DNA from 2 places in the Citrobacter sp. C1 genome. Region 2 is predicted to be linked to the other one. Evidence: predicted binding sites of a transcription regulator. Region 2 holds the regulator's gene; the other holds the start of a gene.
The links. The regulator LexA, encoded in region 2, represses DNA repair genes until DNA is damaged. The targets are predictions, from matches to a motif close to TNCTGTATGTACATACAGNA.
Positions count from the first base shown of each region.

Region 1: a site for LexA is predicted at 10,313-10,332, ahead of metR (HTH-type transcriptional regulator MetR). Genes of this name have one in related genera too.

Region 1 is NZ_CP115035.1:4,919,020-4,931,385, reverse strand. Features, by position in the region: gene corA (magnesium/cobalt transporter CorA) at 1-682, shown strand, start outside; gene rarD (EamA family transporter RarD) at 800-1,696, opposite strand; gene yigI (acyl-CoA thioesterase YigI) at 1,748-2,215, opposite strand; gene pldA (phospholipase A) at 2,381-3,250, shown strand; gene recQ (ATP-dependent DNA helicase RecQ) at 3,339-5,168, shown strand; gene rhtC (threonine export protein RhtC) at 5,232-5,852, shown strand; gene rhtB (homoserine/homoserine lactone efflux protein) at 5,898-6,518, opposite strand; gene pldB (lysophospholipase L2) at 6,629-7,645, shown strand; gene yigL (sugar/pyridoxal phosphate phosphatase YigL) at 7,660-8,460, shown strand; gene IB214_RS23520 (carboxylate/amino acid/amine transporter) at 8,541-9,440, shown strand; gene metR (HTH-type transcriptional regulator MetR) at 9,343-10,281, opposite strand; gene metE (5-methyltetrahydropteroyltriglutamate--homocysteine S-methyltransferase) at 10,517-12,366, shown strand, end outside.
Region 2 is NZ_CP115035.1:4,672,389-4,684,754, reverse strand. Features, by position in the region: gene ubiA (4-hydroxybenzoate octaprenyltransferase) at 1-564, shown strand, start outside; gene plsB (glycerol-3-phosphate 1-O-acyltransferase PlsB) at 617-3,037, opposite strand; gene IB214_RS22430 (diacylglycerol kinase) at 3,208-3,576, shown strand; gene lexA (transcriptional repressor LexA) at 3,686-4,294, shown strand; gene dinF (MATE family efflux transporter DinF) at 4,426-5,745, shown strand; gene IB214_RS22415 (CsbD family protein) at 5,882-6,091, shown strand; gene zur (zinc uptake transcriptional repressor Zur) at 6,136-6,654, opposite strand; gene IB214_RS22405 (cupin domain-containing protein) at 6,772-7,260, shown strand; gene dusA (tRNA dihydrouridine(20/20a) synthase DusA) at 7,352-8,350, shown strand; gene pspG (envelope stress response protein PspG) at 8,484-8,726, shown strand; gene IB214_RS22390 (quinone oxidoreductase) at 8,955-9,938, opposite strand; gene dnaB (replicative DNA helicase) at 10,000-11,415, shown strand; gene alr (alanine racemase) at 11,447-12,366, shown strand, end outside.

The DNA.
Region 1 (12,366 bases), 250 kb from region 2:
AACCGTGGCATTCACCATTCGCGAAGGTCGTCTGTTTACCCTGCGCGAGCGCGAACTGCCGGCGTTTCGCCTGTACCGTATGCGTGCGCGCAGCCAGTCAATGGTCGACGGCAACGCTTACGAGTTGCTACTCGATCTGTTCGAAACGAAAATTGAACAGCTGGCGGATGAAATAGAGAATATCTACAGCGATCTGGAAAAACTCAGCCGCGTGATTATGGAAGGGCGTCAGGGCGATGAATATGACGAAGCGCTCTCCACGCTGGCGGAACTGGAAGATATCGGCTGGAAAGTTCGTCTGTGTCTGATGGATACCCAGCGCGCATTAAACTTCCTGGTGCGTAAGGCGCGACTGCCGGGCGGTCAGCTGGAGCAGGCGCGCGAGATCCTGCGCGATATCGAATCCCTGCTGCCGCACAATGAATCCCTGTTCCAGAAGGTTAACTTCCTGATGCAGGCGGCGATGGGCTTTATCAACATCGAACAGAACCGCATCATCAAGATCTTCTCGGTGGTTTCCGTCGTGTTCCTGCCGCCGACGCTGGTGGCATCCAGCTACGGCATGAACTTTGAGTTCATGCCGGAACTGCACTGGAGCTTCGGTTATCCCGGAGCGATTGTCTTTATGATGCTCGCGGGCCTGGCGCCGTATTTGTACTTTAAGCGCAAGAACTGGCTGTAGCAGAGAATTATTAACGCTCCCGTAGGCCTGATAAGCGCAGCGCCATCAGGCAGAAAGATGCCGGATGGCGACGTAACCGTCTTATCCGGCCTACAAAATCAGTGCCATCAGGCGCAATCACAGCCCCCTTCGCGTTCTGCGTAGGGTATAAATCGCATCCATCACGAATATCGCCAGCGCGACCCAGATAAAGGCGAACGTCACCATCTTATCTGCGCCCGGTACTTCGCCGTAGAATGTTACCGCCAGCAGGAACATCAGCGTCGGCCCGATATACTGGAAAAAGCCCAGCGTGGACAGACGCAGACGGGTCGCTGCACCGGTAAAGCACAGTAGTGGAATGGTGGTCACGACCCCTGCTGCAATCAGCAACAGATTGAGCGACATGGGGTTCTGTCCCATATGGCTGGTTGGTCTGTCGGCAATACCAAACAGATAGATTGCCGCAATTGGTAACAGCCACAAGGTTTCGATCAGCATGCCGGTTTGCGCCTCGACGGCGATCTTCTTACGCACCAGGCCATAAAAAGCAAAGCTGAAGGCCAGTCCCAGCGCAATGATTGGCAGTGATCCAAACGTCCACAACTGTACCAGCACGCCGCAGGCGGCGAGCAGCACGGCCAGCCACTGCATGCGGCGAAAGCGCTCACCGAGGAAAATCATGCCCAATACAATATTCACCAGGGGGTTAATAAAGTAGCCGAGGCTGGCTTCCAGCATATGGTGGTTGTTGACCGCCCAAATGAATAGCAGCCAGTTTCCGCCGATGAGCACCGCGGAAAGCGCCAGCAGGAAAACCTTCTTTGGCGTTTGCAGCAGCGTTTTGATCCCTGACCATTGGCGGCTGATGCTCATCAGCACCACCATAAAGAAAAATGACCAAATCACACGGTGCGTCAGGATCTCGTCTGCGGGGACGTAGTAAATCAACTTGAAATATGCGGGTGCAATGCCCCAAATAAAATAGGCAGCAAGAGCGAGTAATACGCCCTGCCGCGTTTGCTTAGCATCCATCGGGAAAACTCATTTCAGAAATGTAACGGCAGTTTACCTTGTTTCAGGCGCTTACCCCACCATATACGTTGCGGTGGCGCTGGCGATATAAAGCTGCTCTTCGTTATGCAGCTCCACGCGTGCAACGGCAACTTTATTGCCTGCCCGCAGCAAACTGCTGGTAGCTGTGAAGCGATTCCCCCTGCCTGGGCGCAGATAATCGACGCGGAGATCGATGGTTCCCATGCGCGACATCCGCTGGCGCAGCTCGTCCTCGCTGATGGTTTCATGACGGGTCAGCGTACTGCCCACGCACACCAGTCCAGCTGCTACGTCCAATGCTGAGGCAATCACGCCACCATGCAGGATGCTTTGCGCCCAGTTGCCGACCATCATCGGTTGGTTATTAAAGGCCAGTTGGGCAAACTCTTTTTCGTAACGTTCCAGCTCCAGCCCCAGCGCCCGGTTAAACGGCATATGGTAGACAAACATTTCGCCCACTAATTTCAGTGCTTGCTCAGCAGTCAGTACGGCAGACATACAATCCCTAACTCTCGATAGTTAATGAGGTGTTGATATTATGCTTCTTAATTGTTGTTTTCTACTTTGGGACGGGATAACTAACGAAGAGCGCACTAAGTATGTAAAATGCTATCAATAAAATCTTACAATTCATCAATATTTTAGTTCAGGAGAACATGACCGATGCGGGCGATTCTGGGATGGTTACTACCAGCAGTTATGCTGCCGTTGACCGTGTATGCGCAGGAAGCGACAGTGAAAGAGATTCATGATGCACCCGCTGTGCGCGGCAGTATTATTGCCAACATGCTGCAAGAGCATGACAATCCTTTCACGCTTTACCCTTATGACACCAACTACCTCATCTACACCAATACCAGCGACATGAATAAAGAGGCCATCAGCAGCTATAGCTGGTCTGAAAATGCGCGTAAAGATGAGGTGAAGTTTCAGCTGAGCCTGGCGTTTCCGCTGTGGCGCGGGATTTTAGGCCCGAACTCCGTGCTTGGTGGTTCCTATACCCAGAAATCCTGGTGGCAGCTTTCTAATAGCGAAGAATCGGCACCGTTTCGCGAAACTAACTACGAACCACAACTGTTCCTCGGTTTCGCCACCGATTATCGCGTTGCCGGCTGGACGCTACGTGATGTAGAAATGGGATATAACCACGACTCTAACGGTCGTTCCGAACCGACCTCGCGCAGCTGGAACCGCCTGTATACCCGCCTGATGGCAGAAAACGGTAACTGGCTGGTAGAAGTGAAGCCGTGGTACGTCATCGGCAGCACTGACGATAACCCTGATATCACTAAATATATGGGCTACTATCAGCTCAAACTGGGTTACCACCTCGGTGACGCCGTGTTAAGCGCGAAAGGTCAGTACAACTGGAATACCGGCTACGGCGGCGCTGAGTTGGGTGTCAGCTACCCCATCACCAAACATGTTCGTCTTTATACCCAGGTCTACAGTGGTTATGGCGAGTCGCTGATTGACTATAACTTTAATCAGACGCGCGTTGGCGTGGGCGTAATGCTCAACGATATCTTCTGATCGGCATTGAGAGTATTTTAATCATTGCAGTTTCTCTCTCAGGCGCTGAAAATAGCGCCTGTTTTTATTTAAGGTTAACGGGGTTAATGTGGCGCAGGCGGAAGTGTTGAATCTGGAAATGGGCGCTAAACAGGTTTTGCAGGAAACCTTTGGCTACCAACAGTTTCGCCCTGGTCAGGAAGAAATCATCGACACCGTGCTCTCTGGCCGCGACTGCCTGGTCGTTATGCCAACCGGTGGTGGTAAATCCCTGTGTTATCAAATTCCCGCATTATTGCTGAACGGCCTCACCGTTGTTGTCTCGCCGCTGATTTCCCTGATGAAAGACCAGGTCGATCAGCTGCTGGCAAACGGTGTAGCGGCGGCGTGTCTGAACTCCACCCAGAGCCGTGAACAGCAGCAAGAGGTGATGGCAGGCTGCCGTAGCGGGCAAATCCGCCTGCTGTACATTGCGCCCGAGCGCCTGATGCTGGATAACTTCCTTGATAATCTGGCGCACTGGAACCCGGTACTGCTGGCGGTAGATGAAGCGCACTGTATTTCCCAGTGGGGGCATGATTTCCGCCCGGAATATGCCGCGCTGGGTCAGCTGCGTCAGCGTTTCCCTGCACTGCCGTTTGTGGCGCTCACGGCCACCGCTGATGACACCACCCGGCTGGATATTGTGCGTCTGCTCGGGCTTAACGATCCCCTCATTCAGATCAGCAGCTTTGACCGTCCCAATATCCGCTACATGCTAATGGAGAAGTTTAAGCCGCTCGATCAGCTGATGCGCTACGTGCAGGAACAACGCGGAAAGTCCGGCATTATTTACTGTAACAGCCGCGCGAAGGTTGAAGACACCGCGGCGCGTCTGCAAAGCCGTGGGATCAGCGCCGGAGCCTATCATGCCGGGTTGGACAACAACGTGCGCGCCGACGTGCAGGAGAAATTCCAGCGCGACGACCTGCAAATCGTTGTCGCGACCGTGGCGTTTGGCATGGGAATTAACAAACCCAACGTGCGCTTCGTGGTGCATTTTGATATCCCGCGTAATATCGAGTCCTACTATCAGGAAACCGGGCGTGCCGGGCGTGATGGCCTGCCCGCAGAAGCGATGCTGTTTTACGATCCGGCCGATATGGCGTGGCTCCGCCGTTGTCTCGAAGAGAAACCCGCCGGACAGCTGCTGGATATCGAGCGTCACAAGCTCAATGCGATGGGGGCCTTTGCCGAGGCGCAAACCTGTCGCCGTCTGGTGCTGTTGAACTATTTTGGCGAAGGGCGTCAGGAGCCGTGCGGCAACTGCGATATTTGTCTCGATCCGCCAAAACAGTACGACGGCTTAATGGATGCGCGTAAAGCGCTGTCGACGATCTACCGCGTTAACCAACGTTTTGGTATGGGCTATGTCGTCGAGGTTCTGCGCGGGGCGAATAACCAGCGCATTCGTGAGATGGCGCATGACAAGCTGCCGGTCTACGGTATTGGTCGTGAACAGAGCCACGAACATTGGGTGAGCGTCATTCGCCAGCTGATTCACCTCGGACTGGTGACGCAGAATATTGCCCACCACTCCGCGTTGCAGTTAACCGAAGCTGCGCGTCCGGTACTGCGCGGCGTTGTGCCGCTACAGCTTGCCGTGCCGCGTATTGTGGCGCTTAAACCACGCGCAATGCAGAAATCCTTTGGCGGTAACTACGATCGTAAGCTGTTTGCCAAACTGCGTAAGCTGCGTAAAGCCATTGCCGATGAAGAGAATATCCCGCCGTATGTGGTCTTTAACGACGCCACGCTGATTGAAATGGCCGAGCAAATGCCGGTGTCACCGAGCGAAATGCTGAGCGTCAACGGCGTGGGAATGCGTAAACTTGAGCGTTTTGGCAAAGAGTTTATGGCACTTATCCGCGCACATGTTGATGGTGACGACGAAGAGTAGTCAGCCAGGCAAAAAAGTGCCAGGATGGTGACTCTCTGAACTATTTCCCCGCGAGTCATTTTTATGTTAACGCTATTTTTTACTGTTGCGTTGGTACACATCGTAGCGCTGATGAGTCCTGGCCCCGATTTTTTCTTTGTTTCGCAAACGGCCGTTAGCCGCTCGCGCAAAGAGGCGATGATGGGTGTGCTGGGTATTACCTGCGGCGTCATGGTCTGGGCGGGCGTGGCACTGCTCGGTCTGCATCTGATCATCGAAAAAATGGCCTGGCTGCACACTATTATTATGGTCGGCGGTGGTCTGTATCTGTGCTGGATGGGGTATCAGATGCTGCGCGGCGCGTTTAAAAAACAGGACGTTGCGGCACCCGCGCCGCAGGTTGAGCTGGCGCAGAGCGGACGCAGTTTTTTAAAAGGTCTGCTGACCAACCTGGCGAATCCCAAAGCCATTATCTATTTTGGCTCCGTCTTTTCGCTGTTTGTCGGCGACAACGTCGGTACCGCTGCCCGTTGGGGTATTTTCGCGCTGATTATCGTCGAGACGCTGGCGTGGTTTACCGTGGTCGCCAGCCTGTTTGCGCTGCCGAAAATGCGTCGTGGCTATCAGCGTCTGGCGAAGTGGATTGACGGCTTTGCCGGCGCGTTATTCGCGGGCTTCGGCATTCATCTGATTATTTCGCGTTAACTTACCAGTAGGCCGGATAAGCGGTAGCGTCATCCGGCACTGATCTCAGGCATGCCGTGCTGACGCCAGCAGGGCACCTATCAGCATAAACAGCGAACCAAACACTTTGTTCAGCGCCTTCATTTGCTTTGGCCCTTTAATCCAGCCCGCAATGCGGGTAGCCAGCGTCGCATAACCGATCATCACAATAATATCGACCACGATGGTGGTCACGCCCAGCACCACGTACTGCATCAACTGCGGCTCCTGCGGCATGATGAACTGCGGGAACAGGGCGGCGAGAAATACAATGCTCTTTGGGTTGGTCAGGTTGACGAAGACGGCGCGCTTGAACAGGCGACTGCGTGATTGCGTATTGGCGATGGTGTTCAGGTCGATGGCTCCCGCCGCGCGCCATTGCTGAATGCCCAACCAGATAAGATAGGCTGCCCCCGCCCACTTTAGTACCTCAAAGGCGATCACTGACCGTGAGAATAGCGTTCCTAGCCCAACACCGACCAGCACGATATGAATGCCAAGCCCGGTCTGCAAACCGGCAATCGACGCCGCTGCTCCCCGATAACCATGGCTGATGGCGGTTGTCATGGTGTTGATCGCCCCTGAACCTGGCGACAAGCTCAAAACAATGGACGTCAGCAGGTAGGCGAACCACCATTCAAAGGTCATGAGAAACTCCCGACTTGTCTATTTTTATGCCACAATACGCTACTGCCGATGCGTTGTAACAGGCTCGGCAAAAAAAACGATTTTACTTGGTCAACGAGGCTGGATACCCGATGTTTCAGCAGCAAAAAGACTGGGAAACAAGAGAAAACGCGTTTGCCGCTTTTTCCATGGGGCCACTGACAGATTTCTGGCGTCAGCGGGAGGAAGCGGAATTCACTGGCGTAGATAATGTTCCCGTACGCTTTGTTCGCTTTCGTGCAGAAAAAAACGATCGCGTCATCGTCGTTTGTCCCGGGCGCATAGAAAGCTACGTAAAATACGCTGAACTGGCGTATGACCTGTTTTATTCTGGTTTTGACGTCCTCATTATCGACCATCGTGGCCAGGGGCGTTCCGGGCGGATGCTCTCGGATCCGCACCGTGGCCATGTGGATAACTTTAATGACTATGTCGACGATTTGACCGCCTTCTGGCAGCAGGAAGTGCAGCCAGGTCCATGGAGAAAACGCTATATACTGGCGCATTCCATGGGAGGCGCTATTGCCACGCTGTTCCTGCAGCGCCACCCTAATCAGTGTGATGCTATTGCCCTCAGCGCCCCGATGTTCGGGATCGTGATGCGCTTTCCTGACTGGATGGTGCGCCATATTCTTGACTGGGCTGAAGGGTATCCGCGCATTCGCGAAGGCTATGCCATGGGGACCGGTCGCTGGCGGGCGTTGCCGTTTGGGATGAATGCGCTCACCCATAGCCGACAGCGCTATCGGCGTAATCTGCGCTTCTATGCTGATGATCCGCAGTTGCGCGTAGGCGGCCCGACCTATCATTGGGTGCGTGAAGGCATTCTGGCGGGTGAGCAGGTGTTGGCCGGGGCCGGAGATGATGCGACCCCGACGTTGCTTATTCAGGCTGAAGAAGAGCGTGTGGTGGATAACCGCATGCACTATCGTTTTTGTGAACTCCGCGCTGCAGCGGGCCATCCTGTAGAAGGAGGTCAACCGCTGGTCATAAAAGGCGCCTACCATGAGATCCTTTTTGAAAAGGACGCAATGCGCTCAGTCGCGCTCAACGCCATTGTTGAATTTTTCGACAGGCATAACTCATCCAGCGGACACCGCTTTGCTTAGAGGTTTAATTTTTTATGTATCAGGTAGTTGCATCTGATTTAGACGGTACGCTGCTTTCCCCCGACCATACCCTGTCCCCGTATGCCAAAGAGACGCTGAAACTGCTGACGGCTCGTGGTGTGAATTTTGTGTTTGCGACCGGCCGTCATCATATTGATGTAGGGCAAATTCGCGACAATCTCGGCATTAAGTCCTACATGATCACCTCCAACGGTGCGCGCGTACATGATACTGACGGGAATCTTGTGTTCTCGCATAACCTGGATCGCGACATTGCCAGCGATCTGTTTGGTGTGGTGAATGCGAACCCGGATATCGTGACCAACGTGTATCGCGACGATGAGTGGTTTATGAACCGCCATCGCCCGGATGAAATGCGTTTCTTTAAAGAAGCGGTGTTTAACTACTCACTGTTTGAACCTGCGCTGCTGGAGCCGGAAGGCGTCAGTAAAGTGTTTTTCACCACCGACTCTCACGAAATCCTGCTGCCGCTGGAGCAGGCTATTAACGCCCGTTGGGGTGATCGTGTGAACGTCAGTTTCTCCACGCTGACCTGTCTGGAAGTGATGGCGGGTGGCGTATCAAAAGGCCATGCGCTGGAAGCGGTGGCAAAAGCGATGGGCTTCAGCCTGAAAGACTGTATCGCCTTTGGTGACGGCATGAACGACGCCGAAATGCTATCGATGGCGGGAAAAGGCTGCATTATGGGTAATGCGCATCAGCGCCTGAAGGATCTGCACCCGGAGCTGGACGTGATCGGGCTTAATGCCGACGATGCCGTGCCGCATTATCTGCGAGAACTGTTTTTACAATAACGGAACCGCTCATTAGTTAGTCAGTTGTCAACCGTGAACTTCGCTACAATGGGTGTATCTTTTGTTCAGAGACATCTATTGTGGCGCTACTCATCATTACCACTATTCTGTGGGCCTTTTCCTTTAGCCTGTTTGGCGAGTACCTTGCCGGTCATGTCGATAGCTATTTTGCCGTGCTGGTGCGGGTCGGACTGGCTGCGCTGGTGTTCCTGCCATTCCTGCGTACCCGCGGCCACAGCGTAAAAACGATTGGTCTGTACATGCTGGTGGGTGCCATGCAGCTTGGCATCATGTATATGCTGAGTTTCCGTGCTTATTTGTACCTGACGGTTTCCGAGCTGCTGTTATTTACCGTCCTGACACCGCTCTATATCACACTGATTTATGACCTGATGAGCCGACGCCGTTTACGCTGGAGCTACGCGTTTAGCGCACTGCTGGCGGTGATTGGGGCGGGGATCATTCGTTACGATCAGGTGACCAGTCATTTCTGGACCGGTCTGCTGCTGGTACAGCTTTCTAACATCAGCTTTGCCATCGGCATGGTGGGCTATAAGCGTCTGATGGAAACCCGTCCCATGCCGCAGCACAACGCCTTTGCCTGGTTTTATATGGGGGCATTACTGGTGGCGGTCGTTGCCTGGCTTATAGTAGGGAATGCGCAAAAAATGCCTGAAACTTCGCTGCAGTGGGGGATTCTGGTGTTCCTTGGCGTGGCAGCATCGGGCATCGGTTACTTTATGTGGAACTACGGCGCGACGCAGGTAGATGCAGGCACACTGGGTATCATGAACAATATGCATGTGCCTGCGGGGCTGTTGGTTAATCTGGCCATCTGGCACCAGCAGCCTCACTGGCCAAGCTTCATCATTGGTGCGGTTGTTATAGTGGCCTCACTGTGGGTGCATCGAAAGTGGGTCGCTCCGCACTCCGCACAAACGGTAGGTGATCGCAGGCGTGATTCCGCGCTGAGCGAATAAATGCTTCCGTGACCGGCTGACGCTGCTCGCCATCGCGCACAGCGGCGTACAGTCGGCTCCATAATCCATCACCCAGGGTTTTGGTCACTACCAGGCCCTGGCGTTCAAAACTCTCCACTACCCAGTGCGGCAGCGCTGCAATACCCATTCTGGCGGCGACCATCTGGATCAGCAGCAGGGTGTTATCCACGCTCTTCAGCGACGGGCTAACGCCAGCAGGCTGCAGGAAATGCCGCCAGACATCCAGTCGGCTGCGCTGTACAGGATAAATCAACAGGGTTTCGCTGGCTAAATCTTCCGGCGTTACCTGCGTTTTGCTGGCCAGTGGGTGATCGGGCGCCAGTATCAGACGGACTTCAAAATCAAACATCGGTGAATAGTGCAGGCCGCTGCGCGGCAGAATGTCGGATGTCATCACCAGGTCCAGCTCATCCTGCTGCAGGGCTGGTTGCGGATCGAAAGTCACGCCGGATTTAAAATCCATCTCTACCTGTGGCCAGTTAGCACGGAAATTCTCCAGCGCGGGGGTCAGCCACTGAATACAGCTGTGACATTCAATGGCGATGCGCAGCCGGGTTTGCTGCGGTTCGTTGCATGCCTGAAGCGCGCGACCGATTTGTGGCAACACCTGATTGGCCAACTGCAACAAAATTTCACCCTGTGGCGTAAAACGTAGCGGCTGGCTTTTACGCACAAATAGCCGAAAGCCGAGGCGTTGTTCCAGATCGCTGAACTGGTGAGACAGGGCGGATTGGGTCTGATGCAACGTCGCTGCTGCGCCTGCCAGCGACCCACTGTTCCGCAACGCCTGTAGCGTTTTCAGATGCTTAATCTCGATCATGAAAGTCCTTCACTTCGGCATGAATAAATTGCGCTTGAGGAATATACAGTAACCGCCAATTATGGATGTGTAAACATCTGGACGGCTAAAATCCTTCGTCTTTTAAATTTATGGTGCGTTGGCTTCGTTTCCCCACCCCAGTCACTTACTTCAGTAAGCTCCTGGGGATGAGCAAACTTGCCGCCTTCCCTAAATTCAAAATCCATAGGATTTACATATAATTAGAGGAAGAAAAATGACAATATTGAATCACACCCTCGGTTTCCCTCGCGTTGGCCTGCGTCGCGAGTTGAAAAAAGCGCAAGAAAGCTACTGGGCGGGTAACGCCTCTCGTGAAGAATTGCTGGCAACGGGTCGCGAACTGCGCGCTCGTCACTGGGATCAACAAAAGCAAGCTGGCGTTGACCTGCTGCCAGTGGGCGATTTTGCCTGGTACGATCATGTGCTGACCACCAGTTTGCTGCTGGGTAACGTTCCGGCCCGTCATCAGAACAATGATGGCTCTGTCGATATCGACACCTTATTCCGCATTGGCCGTGGTCGCGCACCGACCGGTGAACCGGCGGCAGCGGCGGAAATGACCAAATGGTTTAATACCAACTATCACTACATGGTGCCTGAATTTACCAAAGGTCAGCAGTTCAAACTGACCTGGACTCAACTGCTGGATGAAGTGGACGAAGCGCTGGCGCTGGGCCACAAAGTGAAGCCCGTCCTGCTGGGTCCGGTCACCTACCTGTGGCTGGGGAAAGTGAAGGGTGAGCAGTTTGATCGCCTGAGTCTGCTGAACGACATCCTGCCGGTTTACCAGCAGGTGCTGGCTGAGCTGGCGAAACGCGGTGTTGAGTGGGTACAGATTGATGAACCTGCGCTGGTGCTGGAGTTGCCCCAGGAATGGCTGAACGCCTTTAAACCGGCGTACGATGCGCTGACCGGGCAGGTGAAGCTGCTACTGACTACCTATTTCGAAGGCGTGACGCCGAATCTGGATACCATCACCGCGCTGCCGGTACAGGGTCTGCACGTGGATCTGGTTCATGGTAAAGATGACGTAGCCGAGTTGCACTCGCGTTTGCCCGCTAACTGGCTGCTCTCCGCAGGCCTGATTAACGGCCGTAACGTCTGGCGCGCCGATCTGACCGAGAAATATGCACAGATTAAAGACATTGTCGGCAAACGTCCGCTTTGGGTGGCCTCTTCTTGTTCTCTTCTGCATAGCCCAATTGATCTGAGCGTCGAAACCCGCCTTGATGCCGAAGTGAAAAGCTGGTTTGCCTTCGCCCTGCAAAAGTGCGGTGAACTGGCGCTGCTGCGTGATGCGCTGAACAGCGGCGATACCGCAGCGTTGGTTGAGTGGAGTGCGCCAATTCAGGCGCGTCGTCAGTCAACCCGCGTCCACAATGCGGCAGTCGAAAAACGTCTGGCGGCAATCACCGCGCAGGACAGTCAACGTTCTCACGCTTACCCGGTACGTGCCGAAGCTCAGCGTGCGCGCTTTAACCTGCCAGCGTGGCCGACCACGACGATCGGATCTTTCCCGCAAACCACGGAAATCCGCGGCCTGCGTCTGGATTTTAAAAAGGGTAACCTGGATGCGGGCAACTACCGTACCGGTATCGCCGAGCATATCAAACAGGCGATCGCTGAGCAGGAACGTTTAGGCCTGGACGTACTGGTACACGGCGAAGCTGAGCGTAACGACATGGTTGAATACTTTGGCGAGCATCTGGACGGCTTTGTCTTTACTCAGAATGGTTGGGTACAGAGCTACGGCTCCCGCTGCGTGAAGCCGCCGGTAGTGATTGGTGACGTGAGTCGTCCGGAAGCGATTACCGTTGAGTGGGCAAAATACGCCCAGTCGCTGACTGACAAACCGGTCAAAGGCATGCTGACAGGCCCGGTGACCATTCTTTGCTGGTCATTCCCGCGCGAAGATGTGACCCGCGAAACCATCGCTAAGCAGATTGCGCTGGCACTGCGTGACGAAGTCGCCGATCTGGAAGCCGCCGGTATTGGCATCATCCAGATTGATGAACCGGCGCTGCGTGAAGGTCTGCCGCTGCGTCGTAGCGACTGGGCGGCGTA
Region 2 (12,366 bases):
GTGTTGCTCGCCTTCTTGCTGGTCCTGACGCTCAACACGATGACCATTTTGTTGTCGATTGCCGCGTTGGCGCTGGCGTGGGTTTATCCCTTCATGAAGCGCTATACGCACCTGCCGCAGGTGGTGCTGGGTGCGGCGTTTGGCTGGTCTATCCCGATGGCGTTTGCCGCCGTGAGCGAGTCGGTACCGCTCAGCTGCTGGTTGATGTTTCTGGCCAATATTCTCTGGGCAGTGGCTTATGACACCCAATATGCGATGGTCGACCGCGATGATGACCTGAAGATTGGCATTAAATCGACCGCTATCCTGTTCGGCCAAAACGACAAACTGATTATTGGTCTTCTGCAAGTGGGCGTACTGGTGCTGATGGCGCTGGTGGGCTGGCTGAACGGACTGGCGCTGGGCTATTACTGGTCTTTGCTGGTAGCAGGGGCGCTGTTTGTGTATCAGCAGAAGCTGATCGTTAACCGCGAGCGGGATGCCTGCTTTAAAGCATTTATGAATAACAACTACGTGGGCCTGGTGTTGTTCTTAGGCCTTGCGATGAGTTACTGGCATCTTTGAGTTTTAGTCTGCGATAAAAAAAAACCGGTCATTTCGACCGGTTTTTTTATGCTTACTCACCCTGAGTGGCGCTCTCGATGGTCAGACGGACATCCGACGTCACCAGTTCGGCCAGCATCTGGTAAATCTTCATCGTCTCTTCCGGCTCGGCATCTCCGGTGTCGCTGATGTAGCCTTCGTCACGCAGGGTCAGCACCAGGGAACTGAACACCGCTTTATCGAAGAATTCCGGTGCGTTGATACCGTGCAGTACGGAAAGACGTTGAGCGACGGTGCGGCTCTCTTTCTCCAGCGTACCGCGGTTGATCGACGGATTCGCGCTCAACAGCCAGAAGGTGATGGCGTAGCGCTGCAGAGTCTCACGCGCACCTGCGGCCAGCAGCTGTAGCGTGCGGGAGCGTGCCGGGTTGATTTGCAGCTCATCGTTTTGCAACGTAATCAGACCCTGACGCTGCATTTCTCCAGCCAGTTCGTCGATCACCCCTGTAAGCTCATCGCGCTCCCAGCGCAGGAACAGCTCGGCTTTCAGCATCGGATACAGTGCATCAATATGTTGCTGCAATGCGACGCGTGAAATCCGGCGATGCTGAGTCACAATCGCCGCCATCAGTGACGGCAGTACCAGCATATGCGCAATATTGTTGCGGTAGTAAGTCATCAATACCGCCTGCTCGCGCGGCAGAATGATGATGTCACCGATGGTATCTTTCTCGACCTCAAACTTGTTCATCTGCAGGGCGTGATCGATAAGCTCACTGGCACTCTGCGTCGGAACCGTTGCATCTGATGCATACGGTACGTTACGCAGCAGGCTGAGGTAGCAATCAAGCTGCTCAGTTAACTGCTCGCGGGTCAGGGAACGCTGGCGGGATGCAAGTAGCGCGGTACAGCACAGGTTCATGGCGTTGGCCGCACCGGCGTTGTTAATGCGCACCATCAGATCGGCGGCAATGTTATTGACCGTCGGCGTCAGCCAGGCAGGGCGAATCGACTCGATAGGATCGATAGACTCACGCCACTCCGGCACGTGCTGATTGAGGTAGGTCATCAATGGCATCGGTTCGCCAAAGTTGACGTAGCCCTGACCCAGATTACGCAGCTTGCTTAAGCCACGCAGCATCTGCGGCAGGCTCTCTTTCTCTTTTGTCGCGCCACGCAGTTCTTTCGCGTAGGTGCCGACTTCCATCACGTGCTCGTAGCCAATGTAAATCGGCACCAGGGTGATAGGACGCGTACCGCCGCGCAGCATTGCCTGGATGGTCATCGATAGCGTGCCGGTTTTCGGATCCAGCAAACGACCGGTACGTGAGCGCCCACCTTCGACAAAGTACTCAACCGAATAACCGCGGCTGAACAACTCGCCGAGGTATTCGCGGAATACGGTGGAATAGAGCTTATTGCCCTTGAAGGTACGACGAATAAAGAACGCACCCAGGCGGCGGAAAATCGGGCCAGCCGGCCAGAAGTTCAGGTTGATCCCGGCCGCAATGTGCGGAGGAACCAGCCCCTGGTGATACAGAACGTACGACAGCAGCATGTAATCCATATGGCTGCGGTGGCAGGGGACATAGACAATTTCATGCCCGTCGTGGGCCAGTTGGCGAACGCGTTCTGCATTGTGAACGTTAATACCCTGATACAGTCGGTTCCAGGTGAATCCCAGAATACGGTCAGTCAGGCGGATCATCTCGTAGGAGAAGTTGGCGGCGATCTCTTCCATCAGCGCAATGGCATTTTGCTGCGCTTTTTCGTGGGAGATTTTTTTACTGCGGGCTTCATCTTCTACCGCACGGGCGATTGCTTTTGAGGCCAGCAGCTTATTAAACAGATCCTGGCGGGCAGGGAGGCGCGGGCCAACAGCAGCTAAACGCTGACGGGCAAAGTGCATACGCGCCACGCGCGCCAGTTTCTGAGCGATGATTTTATCCGTACCGTGTTCGTCTGCCATGCGGCGCAGAGAGACCGACGGCGAGAAACGGACAAAACTGTCGCGACCGAGCCAGGAAACGGCGAAGAATTTCTGTACGCCGTTCAGCATGCGCAGCGGCGGGTTGACTTCACCTTTTTCGCGGCCAGGCGCGCGGCCAAACATCACCGAAACCGGCACCATCTGCACATCCAGGTCAGGATTGCTGCGATGCAGATCGAGATAGTTATGGAACAGCTTGATGGACTCTTCTTTTGGCGTGTAATAGGTGAACACACGCGGACCGCCGTGAATAAACACGTAGCGCGGCAGTAAAGTCCCGTCTATCTCCAGCGGTTCCAGGGGATCGGGAAGATCGTGCGCCAAACATTGGGCACGTAGCGTCAGCAAGTCTGCTTTTGAGTTGTACGGTAGGACGTACATAATGGGACGAGACGTATCGAGTCCCAACTCCGGGGCAGGTTCTGCCGGAATAGACTTGCTTTTTACCAGGACGCTTAATGGTAAATTCAGTAATTTGTAGTAAATTCGTGGCCAGCCGGACATAAACGATGTAAAGCCTCTGGTTAATAATGCAAATGCGCTGCAAGGATATCAGAAAGTTTAGTGAATTTCTGGTGTATCCCGTCATACTTCGCGCTGCTTTGCCACACCCTGAAACAAACGGGGTAACGTTACAATGACATTGACGCTAATAATGTAAAAAGGTTCTTTTGATGGCCAATAATACCACTGGATTCACCCGAATTATCAAAGCTGCTGGCTACTCGTGGAAAGGTTTTCGCGCCGCATGGATAAATGAAGCGGCATTTCGTCAGGAAAGCGTTGCCGTACTGCTGGGCGTCGCCATCGCCTGCTGGCTGGACGTCGACGCCATTACCCGTGTGTTGTTGATTGGTTCAGTAATGCTGGTGATGATCGTTGAAATCTTAAACAGCGCTATTGAAGCAGTGGTCGACCGTATTGGATCGGAGCATCACGAACTTTCCGGTCGAGCGAAAGATATGGGGTCGGCGGCTGTTCTGCTGTCTATTTTTGTCGCCCTGATCACCTGGGGCATCCTGTTGTGGTCCCATTTTCGATAAGGATTCCACAACTTCATAAATCTCCTGTTTTTTGTGCAGTTTGCGGTTCCAAAATCGCCTTTAGCTGTATATACTCACAGCATAACTGTATATACACCCAGGGGGCGGAATGAAAGCGTTAACGGCCAGGCAGCAAGAGGTGTTTGATCTCATTCGGGATCACATCAGCCAGACAGGTATGCCACCGACGCGTGCGGAGATCGCGCAGCGTTTGGGATTCCGTTCCCCAAACGCGGCTGAAGAACACCTTAAAGCGCTGGCGCGTAAAGGGGTGCTCGAAATCGTCTCTGGTGCATCGCGTGGTATTCGTCTGTTGCATGAAGAAGAGGTAGGATTACCGCTTGTAGGTCGCGTTGCTGCAGGTGAGCCGCTGCTGGCGCAACAGCACATCGAAGGCCACTATCAGGTTGATCCATCCCTGTTCAAACCTAATGCTGATTTCCTGCTGCGCGTCAGCGGTATGTCAATGAAAGACATTGGTATTATGGATGGCGATCTGCTGGCAGTGCATAAGACACAGGACGTGCGTAACGGCCAGGTGGTTGTTGCCCGCATTGATGATGAAGTGACGGTTAAACGTCTGAAAAAACAGGGAAATAAAGTCGAGCTTCTGCCAGAAAACAGCGAGTTCAAACCGATCGTTGTCGACCTGCGTGAGCAGAACTTCACCATTGAAGGACTGGCCGTCGGCGTTATCCGTAACGGTGAATGGCTGTAACGGTCTGTTGATTTCCTGTAGGCCGGATAAGACGTTTACGTCGTCATCCGGCAACGTGCCCGGTGGCACTCTGTTTACCGGGCCTGTACGATTTTTTCCAGTATCTCTAACGTCTTCTCAGGCTCTCCTGTATGCCTTTTTTTACCTCCTCTGATAAAGCACTCTGGCACCTTGCCCTGCCAATGATTTTCTCCAATATCACCGTTCCCCTGCTGGGACTGGTGGATACGGCTGTGATTGGTCATCTGGATAGCCCGGTCTATTTGGGTGGCGTCGCAGTGGGTGCGACGGCAACCAGTTTTCTCTTTATGCTGCTGCTCTTTCTACGCATGAGTACCACCGGGCTGACGGCTCAGGCATTTGGCGCAAAAAATCCGCAGGCGTTGGCCCGAGCACTGGTGCAGCCGCTGATTCTGGCTTTGGGGGCGGGGGCGGCAATTGCGCTATTTCGTACGCCGATTATCGATCTGGCGTTACACATCGTGGGGGGGAGCGAAGCGGTACTGGAACAGGCCAGGCGCTTCCTTGAAATCCGTTGGCTCAGCGCGCCTGCCTCGCTGGCGAACCTGGTACTGCTTGGCTGGCTGCTGGGCGTTCAGTACGCGCGAGCACCGGTGATCCTGTTGATTGTCGGCAATATCCTCAACATTGTGCTCGATATATGGCTGGTGATGGGGCTGCATATGAACGTGCAGGGCGCCGCGCTGGCGACGGTGATTGCCGAATATGCCACGTTGCTGATTGGCCTGCTGATGGTGCGCAAGGTTCTCCACCTGCGCGGTGTTTCGCTCATGATGCTGAAACAGGCATGGCGCGGAAACTTCCGCCGTCTGATGGCGCTTAACCGCGACATCATGCTGCGTTCGCTGTTGCTGCAGCTGTGTTTTGGTGCGATTACGGTACTCGGGGCGCGTCTCGGGGGCGATATTATTGCGGTCAACGCCGTTCTGATGACCCTGTTGACCTTCACCGCCTATGCGCTGGACGGATTTGCCTATGCCGTGGAAGCGCACTCTGGTCAGGCTTATGGTGCCCGGGATGGCAGCCAACTGTTGGATGTCTGGCGCGCGGCGTGTCGACAGTCGGGCATTGTGGCGATCCTTTTTTCACTGATCTATGCCCTGTTTGGCGAGCACATTATTGCATCGTTGACCTCACTACCGCAGATTCAGCAGCTGGCCGATCGTTACCTTATCTGGCAGGTGGTGTTACCGCTGGTGGGCGTCTGGTGTTACCTGTTGGACGGCATGTTTATTGGCGCAACGCGTGCTGCGGAAATGCGTAACAGTATGGCCGTTGCCGCTGCGGGATTCGGCTTAACCTTATTCACGTTACCGCTGTTAGGCAACCACGGTTTGTGGCTGGCACTCGCCGTTTTTCTGGCGCTGCGCGGACTCTCGCTGGCTTTTATCTGGCGGCGTCACTGGCGAAATGGCACCTGGTTTTCCTGACTCGTATGGTTAAAAATTCCGAATAATAAATAGAACTCAGAATCACTGACTACACTTATTCTCACGTCCAGCAAAAACATAGCGTGTCTGGACGCAGCACTCTCGCTATTCACAACCTAACGATGAGGATTTGATGATGAATAAAGACGAAGTCGGTGGTAACTGGAAGCAGTTGAAAGGTAAAGTGAAAGAGCAATGGGGCAAACTGACCGATGATGATATGACGGTCATTGAAGGTAAGCGTGACCAACTGGTGGGTAAAGTCCAGGAACGTTACGGTTATGCGAAAGATCAGGCGGAGAAAGAAGTGAAGGATTGGGAAACCCGCAACGACTACCGTTGGTAATTATCCCCTCCCGCCTGAATGTACAAGGATGTACGTTCTCTCGCTTAACGCCCGACCTTCTTTTTTACCTGAATCGTGTGATCATGCTGGCAGTCGCCAGGATGACGGCAGGCTTCAACTTCCACACAGACCTGGCACAGGCCATGCGCTTCAATTACGTTATGACGTAGGGCAAAGCCCATCTTGGCCGCCAGCGTATGCATGATGTCTTCCACGCCCTCCGCACACTCTTCTTTCACCACGCCGCAGCGGTCACAAATGAACATCGCGGAGCTGTGGGTGGGCTGATCAAACAAATGGCAAAGCACGTAGCTGTTGGTGGATTCTACCTTGTGGACAAAACCTTGTTCGAGCAGAAAATCGAGCGCACGATAGACGGTAGGCGGTTTAGCCTGTGGTTCAGTTTCCCGTAATAAATCCAGCAGGTCATATGCGCTGATTGCCCCTTCCTGGAGGCTCATCAGGCGCAGCACTTCGAGGCGTTGCGGCGTGAGTCGCACGTTACGTTGCGCACAGAGTTTTTCAGCGTGAGCCAGCAACTCCTGCGTAGGGGTTCTTTCCATTTTTGCGCCTCGATTTGCGTGGAAGGTTAATCCCTTACTTTATCATGTTCTGCATAAAACGCCGAGATCAGCCGTGGTGTGCTATACCTGACGCATCGCAATACTGGAAAATATAAAATGAAAAGACCGGATTGTATTCGCCACTGGCGTGAGGTGGAGGGGGCTGACGACGCTACCTATCCCGGAAGTGATGAGCTGTTTTCTATCGGCGCACCGCTTGCTCGTAAGCTGGGCTTGGGTCGCCTCGGTATTCACCATGAACGCCTGCCTCCGGGCCGTCGCACCTCGTACCCTCACGCCGAAAGCGATGAAGAAGAGTTTATCTACGTGCTGGAAGGGTATCCGGAGGCCTGGATTAACGGCTATTTATGGAAGCTGGAACCGGGGGACAGCGTCGGATTTCCAGCGGGAACCGGCGTGTGTCACACCTTTATCAATAACACCAGTGAAGAGGTGCGACTGCTGGTCGTCGGCGAGGCAAATAAAAAATTCAATCGTATCTATTACCCACTGAATCCGGTGTATGCGGCCACGCGCGAGGATCGCTGGGTTGACCATCCACCACAGTTTTTTGGTTCCCACGACGGTAAACCCGGATCGAAATAGCATGAGGGGGGCCGTGACGATGTGGCTCACTATCGTCGCGGTCTATGCTATAGTGGCGCCCCTTTTTTAACCGGATGCTTAATTATTCGCCATGCTGCCTGAATCTCAGTCCACCGCTTTCCCTGCACATCGTTTTTCTATCGCGCCGATGCTCGACTGGACGGACAGACACTGCCGCTACTTTTTGCGCTTACTGTCCAGCCAGACGCTGCTCTATACGGAGATGGTAACCACCGGGGCAATCATTCATGGTAAAGGCGACTATCTGGCGTATAGCGACGAAGAGCATCCGATAGCCTTACAGCTTGGTGGTAGCGACCCGGCCGCGTTGGCACAGTGTGCGAAGCTGGCGGAAGCACGGGGCTATGACGAGATAAACCTCAACGTGGGCTGTCCCTCTGATCGCGTACAAAACGGGATGTTTGGTGCCTGCCTGATGGGCAATGCGCAGCTGGTTGCCGACTGCATCAAGGCGATGCGTGATGTGGTATCGATTCCGGTGACGGTCAAAACCCGTATTGGCATTGATGACCAGGACAGCTACGAATTTCTGTGTGATTTCATCAACACGGTCTCCGGCAAAGGAGAATGTGAGATGTTTATCATTCATGCGCGCAAGGCCTGGTTGTCCGGGCTGAGCCCGAAAGAAAACCGTGAAATCCCACCGCTGGATTACGCCCGCGTGTACCAGCTGAAGCGTGATTTCCCGCAGTTGACCATGTCGATCAACGGCGGCATTAAATCGCTGGAAGAAGCGAAAGCGCACCTTGAACATATGGATGGCGTGATGGTGGGACGTGAAGCCTATCAGAACCCCGGTATTCTGGCATCCGTGGATCGCGAAATTTTCGGTTCAACGGGTGCTGACGTGGACCCTGTTGCCGTGGTGCGCGCCATGTACCCGTATATTGAACGGGAACTGAGCCAGGGAACGTATCTGGGACATATTACCCGCCATATGCTGGGGCTGTTCCAGGGCATTCCGGGCGCGCGTCAGTGGCGTCGTTACCTGAGCGAAAATGCGCACAAAGCCGGTGCGGATATCAACGTGCTGGAACATGCGTTGAAGCTGGTAGCAGACAAACGTTAATTGTTCACCAAAAGTTAGTCAATTTCACCACGCCCTGCGCACTGTTGCGGGGCATTTTCTTTATAAATCAATCAATTAATTCTGGCATGATTTTTGTAATGGTTTAAGCAGAAATTCATTATGGGAGAGCATCATGCTGGAACTACTTTTTGTGATTGGCTTTTTTGTCATGCTGATGGTCACCGGCGTGTCGCTGCTGGGGATTCTGGCTGCGCTGATGGTGGCGACCGCCGTGATGTTCCTCGGCGGGATGTTTGCGCTGATGATTAAACTGCTGCCATGGCTGTTATTGGCTGTCGCCGTGGTGTGGGTTATCAAGGCCATAAAAGCGCCAAAAGTCCCGCACTATCAGCGCAATAACCGTCGATTTTACTAAGGTATTGAGCGGTACATCACAACCTGCAACATTGCCTTTAGAACCAAATAGGAATTGATTATTAAATCTGTCACTATTGCGCGGTTAACGAATTCATCGAGCTGTACCCTACATACAGCCGAACTAAAAAAAGAAAGGGCTTCCTACGGGAAGCCCTAATTCTTTTCTTCCCCGTCATAATTCAAACCGCAGGCGTGTTGGCTGCTTGAATTATTTAAGGGAGAAGTTTCACGGGATCAGCAAACTCGACCCCTGCGTGGCCCGGCTTTCCAGTACTTCATGCGCCCGCTGGGCATCTTTTAACGCAAACGTCTGACCTTGCGCGATATCGACTTTAATCACGCCGCTGGCAATCAGTGAAAATAGCTCATTACTGGCTTCGGTCAATTCATGGCGGTTGGTGATGTAACCCTGCAGAGAAGGGCGTGTGGCGTACAGCGAGCCTTTCTGGTTCAGAATGCCTAAGTTAACGCCGGTCACCGGCCCGGAAGAATTACCAAAACTCACCATCAATCCCCGGCGTTGCAGGCAGTCCAGCGAGGCTTCCCAGGTGTCTTTACCCACCGAGTCATAAACTACCCGGACTTTTTTACCGCCCGTAATTTCTTTAACCCGCTCGACAATGCTCTCTTCGCGATAGTTAATCACCTGCCATGCGCCGGCCTGTAATGCAATTTGCGCCTTTTGCGCAGTGCCGACGGTACCAATTAGCTTCGCCCCCAATGCTTTTGCCCACTGGCAGGCAATCAGACCAACGCCGCCTGCGGCGGCATGGAACAGAAACGGCTCGTCAGGCTGGATTTCATAGGTTTTACGCAACAGATAGAAAACGGTTAACCCTTTCAGGTAGGACGCGGCAGCCTGCTCAAACGAGATGGCATCAGGTAAAATGGCGGCTTTATCGGCGGGGACATTATGTACGGAACTGTAGGCGCCGAGCATTGACTGGGCGTAGACCACGCGATCGCCAACGCTGATGTGGGTTACTTTGCTACCGACTTTGCTGACCACGCCGGCCGCTTCGGTGCCGAGTCCGCTGGGCAGAGAAGGGGGCGGATACAGTCCGCTGCGGATGTAGGTATCGATATAATTGATGCCAATCGCTTTGTTTTCGACCTGGATTTCATGCTCGGTCGGATCAACGGGCGTAAAGTCCACAGCCTTCAGTACGTCAGGGCCGCCGTGCTTGTGAAATTCAATACGTGTTGCCATGCTTCCTCCAGAAATGTGGTAATCTTTCGACCCAATCATTATCTCGGTAACTCCATTCACTATGGCAGGAAATAAACCCTTCAACAAACAACAGACTGATGCTCGTGACCGCGATCTGCAGGTCGCCGGGCTGAAAGTACCGCCGCACTCGATTGAAGCGGAACAGTCGGTGTTGGGCGGTTTAATGCTGGATAACGAACGCTGGGACGATGTTGCCGAGCGTGTCGTCGCGGAGGATTTTTACACCCGACCGCACCGGCATATCTTCACCGAAATGCATCGTTTGCAGGAGATGGGCAAACCCATCGATCTGATAACCCTGGCCGAGTCGCTGGAAGTGCAGGGGCAACTCGACAGCGTCGGCGGTTTCGCCTATCTGGCTGAGTTATCTAAAAATACGCCAAGTGCGGCGAACATAAGCGCCTATGCGGATATCGTCCGCGAACGCGCCGTCGTGCGCGACATGATTTCGGTAGCCCATGAAATCGCGGAGGCCGGATTTGATCCGCAAGGGCGTTCCAGTGAAGATTTGCTGGATCTCGCGGAATCCCGCGTTTTTAAAATCGCCGAAAGCCGCGCCAACAAAGACGAAGGCCCGAAAAATATTACCGAGGTGCTCGACGCCACCGTCGCGCGCATCGAACAGCTGTTCCAGCAGCCGCATGACGGCGTCACCGGGGTGAATACCGGCTACGACGACCTCAACAAAAAGACTGCCGGTCTACAGCCGTCGGACCTGATTATCGTCGCCGCGCGTCCGTCGATGGGTAAAACGACGTTTGCAATGAACCTCGTCGAAAATGCGGCGATGTTGCAGGATAAGCCGGTACTTATCTTTAGTCTTGAAATGCCCTCCGAACAGATCATGATGCGTTGTCTGGCATCGCTGTCGCGCGTAGACCAGACTAAAATCCGTACCGGTCAGTTGGATGACGAAGACTGGGCGCGAATTTCCGGCACCATGGGGATCTTACTGGAGAAACGAAACATCTACATTGATGACTCCTCCGGCCTGACGCCCACGGAAGTGCGTTCGCGCGCACGCCGTATCGCCCGTGAACACGGCGGTATCGGACTGATTATGATCGACTACCTGCAGCTGATGCGGGTGCCGTCGCTCTCCGACAACCGTACGCTGGAAATTGCTGAAATTTCGCGCTCGCTGAAATCATTAGCAAAAGAACTGCATGTGCCGGTGGTGGCGCTGTCGCAGCTTAACCGCTCTCTGGAACAACGCGCCGACAAGCGTCCGGTCAACTCGGATCTCCGTGAATCGGGGTCTATCGAGCAGGATGCCGACTTAATCATGTTTATTTATCGTGACGAGGTTTATCACGAAAACAGCGACTTAAAAGGCATCGCGGAAATTATTATTGGTAAGCAACGTAACGGCCCAATCGGTACGGTGCGCCTGACGTTTAACGGCCAGTGGTCACGCTTCGATAATTATGCCGGACCACAGTATGACGATGAGTAACGCTCCGTCGTCCATTTATTAAGGAACACAAATGCAAGCGGCAACTGTTGTCATTAACCGCCGCGCTCTGCGACACAACCTGCAACGTCTGCGTGAACTGGCACCTGCCAGTAAACTGGTTGCGGTGGTGAAAGCGAACGCTTACGGCCATGGTCTGTTAGAGACCGCGCGAACGCTCCCTGATGCGGACGCTTTTGGTGTCGCTCGTCTTGAAGAAGCTCTGCGACTGCGCGCGGGTGGGATCACGCAACCCATCCTGCTATTGGAGGGTTTTTTCGATGCCTCCGATCTGCCGACCATCTCCGCACAGCGGCTGCATACTGCCGTGCACAATGAGGAGCAGCTTGCGGCGCTGGAAGCGGCTGAACTGGCGGAACCCGTCACCGTCTGGATGAAGCTCGACACCGGGATGCACCGTCTGGGCGTACGTCCTGAGCAGGCTGAGGCGTTTTATCAACGCTTGACCCACTGTAAAAACGTGCGTCAGCCGGTCAACATCGTCAGCCACTTTGCCCGTGCAGACGAACCCGAATGTGGCGCGACGGAAAAGCAGCTCGAAATCTTCAATCGTTTTTGTGAAGGCAAGCCGGGACAGCGTTCTATTGCCGCATCTGGCGGTATCCTGCTGTGGCCGCAGTCCCATTTCGACTGGGCGCGTCCGGGGCTAATTCTGTATGGCGTATCGCCGCTGGAGAATCATTCCGCCGGGACTGATTTTGGCTGCCAGCCGGTGATGTCGCTCACCTCCAGCCTGATCGCCGTGCGCGAGCACAAAGCGGGCGAACCTGTTGGCTATGGTGGAACGTGGGAAAGCGCGCGTGACACGCGCCTGGGCGTGGTGGCGATGGGCTATGGCGACGGGTATCCGCGAGCGGCGCCGTCCGGCACACCGGTACTGGTCAATGGTCGGGAAGTGCCGATTGTTGGTCGTGTGGCAATGGACATGATCTG